2 linked regions of the Thioclava sp. GXIMD2076 genome follow. The protein of the gene in region 1 binds, or shares a complex with, the protein of each later gene. Links are inferred from orthologs where the notes say so. Each region holds a gene or a part of one and is shown on either strand. Other genes may lie near its edges.

What was found.
Region 2: the proteins of eno (region 1) and WDB91_RS13560 are in contact, whole or in part, in a solved structure (PDB 2FYM), measured with the Escherichia coli proteins. The link is inferred for Thioclava sp. GXIMD2076 from one-to-one orthologs.

Annotation. Positions count from the first base shown.
Region 1 is NZ_CP149932.1:2,352,223-2,355,397, forward strand. Bases 256-3,110 are described here. They hold eno (phosphopyruvate hydratase), read left to right. Parts: upstream 256-971; coding sequence 972-2,249; downstream 2,250-3,110. Other genes in these bases: WDB91_RS11540 (endonuclease/exonuclease/phosphatase family protein), read left to right, coding at 256-803; WDB91_RS11550 (DMT family transporter), read left to right, coding at 2,451-3,110. Also shown: more of WDB91_RS11540, read left to right, coding at 96-255; more of WDB91_RS11550, read left to right, coding at 3,111-3,175. UniProt on the Escherichia coli protein: Catalyzes the reversible conversion of 2-phosphoglycerate (2-PG) into phosphoenolpyruvate (PEP). It is essential for the degradation of carbohydrates via glycolysis.
Region 2 is NZ_CP149932.1:2,740,602-2,744,141, forward strand. Bases 58-3,277 are described here. They hold WDB91_RS13560 (ribonuclease E/G), read left to right. Parts: upstream 58-449; coding sequence 450-3,077; downstream 3,078-3,277. Other genes in these bases: WDB91_RS13565 (sigma-54 dependent transcriptional regulator), read right to left, coding at 3,222-3,277. Outside these bases: more of WDB91_RS13565, read right to left, coding at 3,278-3,540. UniProt on the Escherichia coli protein: Endoribonuclease that plays a central role in RNA processing and decay. Required for the maturation of 5S and 16S rRNAs and the majority of tRNAs. Also involved in the degradation of most mRNAs.

The sequences.
Region 1 (3,175 bases):
AATATATCGCAATATTGGAATTTTTCGCGACGGCAAGGTGACATCCCGCGCATTAGATCTATATCTCTGCGTGAAATTGACCATGCTGACGACCAATGACTCTCCGAATTGCTTCTTACAACATTCATAAATGCGTAGGTGTGGACCGCCGCCGAGATCCCAACAGGATTATCGAGGTGCTCAACACGCTGGATGCCGATATCGTTGCGCTGCAAGAAGTTGACCGCCGGCGCGGCGCGCGTCCGGCTGCGTTGACTGCGTCCCTTATCGAGGCCGAGACGGATTTCTGCACCATCGAGCAACCCCGCACCGGACCCGATAGTCTGGGCTGGCACGGTCAGGCATTTCTGGTGCGCAAGACCGTCGAGATGATCGATTGCAAGGGGATCGAATTGCCCGGCCTCGAGCCGCGCGGCGCGCTGCATCTGCATATCAAGGCCGAGGGCGATCTGCCCTTTTCCATTTTTGCAGCCCATCTGGGGCTACGCCGGGCGGACCGGCGCGCGCAATGGACGCGGATAGCCAAGGAGATGCTGGCAGCCTCTCCCGCGCCCGCCCTCGCCATTGGTGACTTCAACGAATGGTCGGGGCGTTCCGGCTTCGAGGCGCTGAGCGGCTTCTCGGTCCATGCACCTGGCGCCACCTACCCCTCGGTCGCGCCTGTCGGCAAGCTGGATCGAATCGTGACCTGCAACCGTGCGAGCATTGCCAAAATGGCTGTGCTCGACACCCAGCTGACGCGGCGTGCCTCGGACCATCTGCCGATCTGGGCTGATGTGAAAGGTCTGCGGCGCCGGCGCTGATCTACCTGACTATGCGGATGTCATACGAACATTCCACAAATTTCATGAAGTTGTGTCGCTAACACTCGCGTTAGCGGTAACAACGCCCTTTTCACTGGGGCTTGGCGAAGTTATAGCTTTACGCGGCCCATTAAGCACGCATGTGCAACGACAAGGGAAGAGAGTAATATGAGCACCATCATCGATATCCACGCGCGCGAGATCCTCGATAGCCGCGGCAATCCGACCGTCGAAGTCGACGTGATCCTCGAAGACGGCACCATGGGCCGCGCGGCTGTGCCCTCGGGGGCCTCGACCGGCGCGCATGAAGCGGTCGAGAAGCGTGATGGCGACAAGGCCCGCTATATGGGCAAGGGCGTGCTGGACGCGGTTGCGGCCGTCAATGGCGAGATCGCCGAAGCCCTCGTGGGCGCCGATGTCACCGAGCAGGTCGAGATCGACCGCACGATGATCGAGCTGGACGGCACCGAGAACAAGGGCCGCCTTGGCGCGAACGCGATCCTCGGCGTGTCGCTGGCCTGCGCGAAAGCCGCCGCCGATTACACCACCCAGCCGCTCTACCGCTATGTCGGCGGCACCTCGGCCCGCGTTCTGCCGGTTCCGATGATGAACATCATCAACGGTGGCGAACATGCTGATAACCCGATCGACATTCAGGAATTCATGATCATGCCCGTCTCGGCCGCGAATATCCGCGAAGCCGTGCGCATGGGCTCGGAAGTCTTCCACACGCTGAAAAAAGAGCTGACCGCGATGGGTCTGTCCACCGGTTTGGGCGATGAGGGCGGCTTCGCGCCGAACCTCTCCTCGACCAAGGAAGCGCTCGACGTGATCCTGAAATCCATCGAGAAAGCGGGCTACAAGCCGGGCGAGGATATCTATCTGGCGATGGATTGCGCCTCGACCGAATATTACAAGAACGGCAAATACGAGATGAAGGGCGAAGGCCTCTCGCTCACCTCGGAAGAGAATGCCGACTATCTTGTGAAGCTCTGCGAAGAATACCCGATCATCTCGATCGAGGACGGTATGGCGGAAGATGACTGGGCGGGCTGGAAGATCCTGACCGAGAAACTCGGCGACAAGATCCAGCTGGTGGGCGACGATCTGTTCGTGACCAACCCCAAGCGTCTGGCCGATGGCATCGAGCAAGGCGTGGCAAACTCCATGCTGGTGAAAGTGAACCAGATCGGTTCGCTGACCGAGACGCTCGAGGCCGTCGATATGGCCCACCGCGCACGCTACACCAATGTGATGTCGCACCGCTCGGGCGAGACCGAGGATGCGACCATCGCGGACCTCGCAGTTGCCACCAATTGCGGCCAGATCAAAACCGGCTCGCTCGCGCGTTCGGACCGGTTGGCAAAATACAACCAGCTGATCCGTATCGAGGAAATGCTGGGCGAGACCGCAATCTATGCGGGCCGTTCGATCCTGAAGAAATAAGACTTCGGTGAATACTTCGGAGAAAGGCGCGGAGATTCTCCGCGCCTTTTTTTAGTGGCGATACTTTCCGTATTTGGAAAGCGGTTACGCGTAGTTGAGGGAAGACGGAAAACGAAACCACGCGTAGTTTGCCCCTGCGCTACCGGTCGCGTGATCCCTATCCTGCCCCTCATGGGCCGGATCTTCTCCGAAGGACATCTCATGCAAAGACCGCTTATTCTGGGTGTTGCCGCAACGGCTTTCTGGGCCAGCAATTTCGAGGCGACCCGCATCGCCCTTGGCAGCCTGCCGCCTCTAAGCGTGGCAAGCCTGCGCTTTCTCATCGCGACAATCGCGATCCTCGTGCTCCTTATCTGGCGTGAAGGGTTGGCCATGGCGCCTCTCAGGCGGAACCTGCTCGCCTATATCATTCTGGGCAGTCTCGGGGTTGCCGGATTCAATGCGGCGCTCTGCATCGGGCTGCAAAGCACGAACCCGCAAACAGCGGCACTGATCATGGCCACCACCCCGATCACCTCTGCCATCTTTGACGCGGTCCTGTCGCGTAAACGCCCAAGCTGGCCCGCATTATCCGGCATGGCACTCAGCTTTGCGGGCGTCGCACTGGTGCTCGCACAGGGGCACATTGACGATATCTCCCGAAGGCTCAACTCCGGCGATCTGGTCATTCTTGCCGGTTCACTGGCATGGGCGGCCTATGGGGTGGGTTGCACGCGCTTTATACGGGGCTCCTCCCCGCTTGCCACAACAAGCTGGACGATGGTTTTCGGCACCCTCGCCCTGATCGGAACGAGCCTCCATGAGGGCAATCTTGTTGCCATCACTCTAGCCGCATCGCCGCCCAGCCTGATCGCCTCTCTGTGGATGGGGATCCTCGGCTCAATGCTGGCCTATATTTTCTGGACGGCGGCGATCGCCGCGCGCGG
Region 2 (3,540 bases), 390 kb from region 1 along the record:
CTGACCTTCCGATAAACCTTTGTTAACCATTCGTTGACGAAAAACAGATTGTGTTTTCCACAAGGCAACGTCTATTGTCGTAATTATGTTGGTGTATCGTCACGCGATGTGACCCACACCCACGGATTTCGCTGACTTCCGGTCGGAAGGTCTGCGCGGCACTCGCGCGGCCCCGTCCAGGATCAACCGATTGGCCGCAAGGCCGTAGCCACGCCGGGCAACCCGCTCATGGGAAGAACGGCAACAGTTTGGGGGCAGATCTTAGGGTCCTACCCCGCTTTTAGGATGAAACGCGATGACGCGAGTGGATAGACCAAGGAAGATGTCGGGCAGGCCAAACGCCGCCGCCTTCCCTCTGGCACCTCGCGCTCACGCCCCAAAAACAGACCACAGACCCCGCCCGCCCGGCTTATGCCGCGTGCGGGTGCCTCTGTGGGAAAGCAGGATAAATGGCAAAGAAGATGCTGATCGATGCCACGCACGCGGAAGAAACCCGCGTGGTGGTTGTGGACGGGAATAAAGTCGAGGAATTCGATTTCGAGACGATAAACAAGCGCCAACTCGCGGGAAATATCTACCTCGCGAAAGTGACGCGGGTCGAGCCCTCGCTTCAGGCAGCGTTCGTTGATTACGGCGGAAACCGCCACGGATTCCTCGCATTCGCCGAGATCCACCCCGATTACTACCAGATTCCCTCCGCTGACCGCGAGGCGCTCCTGGCCGAAGAACAGGCCATGGCGCAATCCGATGACGAGGAAGAGGACAAACCACAGCGTTCGCGCCGCCGTCGCCGCTCTTCCCGCAAGGATGACAGCCCCGCAGCTCAGGCCGAAGCCGCTGCCGCAGATGAAACTCTGCGTTCGGAAGACATTCCGGGCATGGGTGTTGCCGATCCGACCGACGAGGACGACCAGCACGAGGATCAGGGCTCGCTTGACGATCTCTCGGATGATCAGGATGACGATAACGCCTCCGAGAGCGATGACGATATCGAGTCGGTTGCCGAAGAAGATGTAACCGAAGAGATCCGCCGTCCGCGCAAGCCCCGCGCACGCCGCTTCAAGATTCAGGAAGTCATCAAGGTCCGCCAGATCATGCTGGTCCAGGTCGTCAAGGAAGAGCGCGGAAACAAAGGCGCGGCCCTGACCACCTATCTCTCGCTTGCAGGCCGTTACTGCGTTCTGATGCCCAACACCGCGCGTGGTGGCGGCATCTCGCGCAAGATCACTAATGCACCCGACCGCAAGAAACTCAAGGAAATCGCCTCGGAACTGTCAGTTCCGCAGGGCGCGGGCCTCATCATCCGCACGGCCGGCGCTCAGCGCACCAAGACCGAGATCCGCCGCGATTACGAATACCTTATCCGCATGTGGCAGCAGATCCGCGAACTGACGATGAAATCGGTCGCCCCTGCCCCCATCTATGAGGAAGGCGATCTGATCAAACGCTCGATCCGCGATCTCTACTCCAAGGATATCGACGAGGTTCTGGTCGAGGGCGAGCGCGGCTACCGTGCGGCCAAAGACTTCATGCGGATGATCATGCCCTCGCATGCGAAGAACGTGAAGCACTATGCCGAGGCGCTGCCGCTTTTCGCGCGCTATCAGGTCGAGGGCTATCTGGCCTCGATGTTCAACCCCGTAGTGCAGCTGAAATCCGGCGGTTATCTGGTGATCGGCGTGACCGAGGCCCTCGTGGCCATCGACGTCAACTCTGGCCGTGCCACCAAAGAAGGCTCGATCGAGGAGACTGCGCTCAAGACCAATCTCGAGGCCGCGGAAGAGGTCGCCCGTCAGGTGCGCCTGCGCGACCTTGCCGGTCTGATCGTCATCGACTTCATCGATATGGACGAGCGCAAGAACAACACCGCCGTCGAAAAGCGGATGAAAGACAAGCTCAAGACCGACCGCGCCCGCATCCAGGTGGGCCGTATCTCGGGCTTTGGCCTGATGGAAATGTCGCGCCAGCGTCTGCGCCCGGGGATGATCGAATCCACGACGCAGCCCTGCTCGCATTGCCACGGCACGGGCCTCATCCGCTCGGATGACAGTATGGCGCTGCAGGTCCTGCGCGCAATCGAGGAAGAAGCTACCCGCAAACGCGCCCGCGAGGTGCTGGTGCGTGTGCCGGTCGCCGTGGCCAACTTCCTGATCAACCAGAAGCGAGAGCATATCGCGCTGATCGAGAGCCGCTATGGTCTGTCTGTGCGTATCGAGGCGGATCCGGCGCTTGTCTCGCCCGATTACACGCTCGAGAAGTTCAAGACGGCCACGCGTGTGGTGGCGGAAGTGACCTCGAATGTGGTCCATGCCAGTGCCGAATTCATGACCGAGCTCGAGGAGTTCGACGCCGCCATCGACGCGGAAACGGCGGATGCGGAAGACGAGGACGCACCGGAGACCCTGACAGACACTCCGAGCGATACGACCAGCGAAGAAGGCCCGAAGAAAAAGAAACGCCGCCGTCGTCGCCGCCGGAAGTCCAACGGTGAGCAGAACGGTATCGAGGGTGAGTCGGATGACGAGAGCGCCGAGGATGCGGACGACCTCTCCGAAGAGAGCGCGGAAGACGAGACGGTAGACACCGAAGAGGCCTCCAAACCGAAACGTTCGCGTTCCCGCTCGCGCCGCCGCTCGAAATCGGATGCGGACACCGATGCCGAAGCGGATGCCGAGCCTCAAAAGGCGGAAGAGGCAGCGGAGCAACCGGCTGAAGAGACTGCACCGGAAGATTCACCCAAGCCGAAGCGCACTCGCTCGCGGAGCCGGAGCCGCTCGCGCAAAGACGAGACCGAGGCCGCATCAGAGGCATCGGCGAATACGGTGGAGAACGCGCCTGTTCAGGCAGAAGAGGCGCCCGTCGCAGAGGCCGCGCCCGCGCCCGCCGAGCAACCTGCCGCCGAGCCCGTTGCCGAGGCTTCAGCGGATGAGGGGCTGGCCGAGATCGCCGCGCCTGCCGCGCCGGTCGCGCAAGCCGAGACCACGCCGGAGCCTGCACCCGAACCGGCAATGGCGGAAGATCAGCCCGACGCGCCCACCGCTCCCAAGCGTCGCGGCTGGTGGAACGCAGGAAATTAACTTACGGAGGCCGGGCTCAGTCCCGGCCTCTTTCCTATCCGGTGCGTGCATCATTCGGGTCCCCCGCCTGCAACCACCCGATATTAAAAAAGGCGGGGTAGCCCCCGCCTTTTTGCCAGTCGAAAAGTCCTTGCCCGAACGGGGTCAGAGGTAGTCCTGACGGGCCAACCCGTATTTGGCCATCTTCTCGTTCAGCGTCCGGCGCGGTAGGCACAGCTCGTCCATCACGCTGGCAATCGAGCCCTTATGGCGGCGCATCGTATTATCGATGAGCATCTTCTCGAAATTCTCGACATATTCCTTGAGCGGCTTGCCCTCGGTGGTGATGGCCGGAATCGAGCTGTCATTGTCATCGGTCATCAGAAGCGAGGCGATCGAGCCCGACCCCCTACGAGACTGCAGCACGGCACGCTCGGCCACATTGATCAGCTGGCGCACATTGCCCGGCCACGGCGCCTGCAGA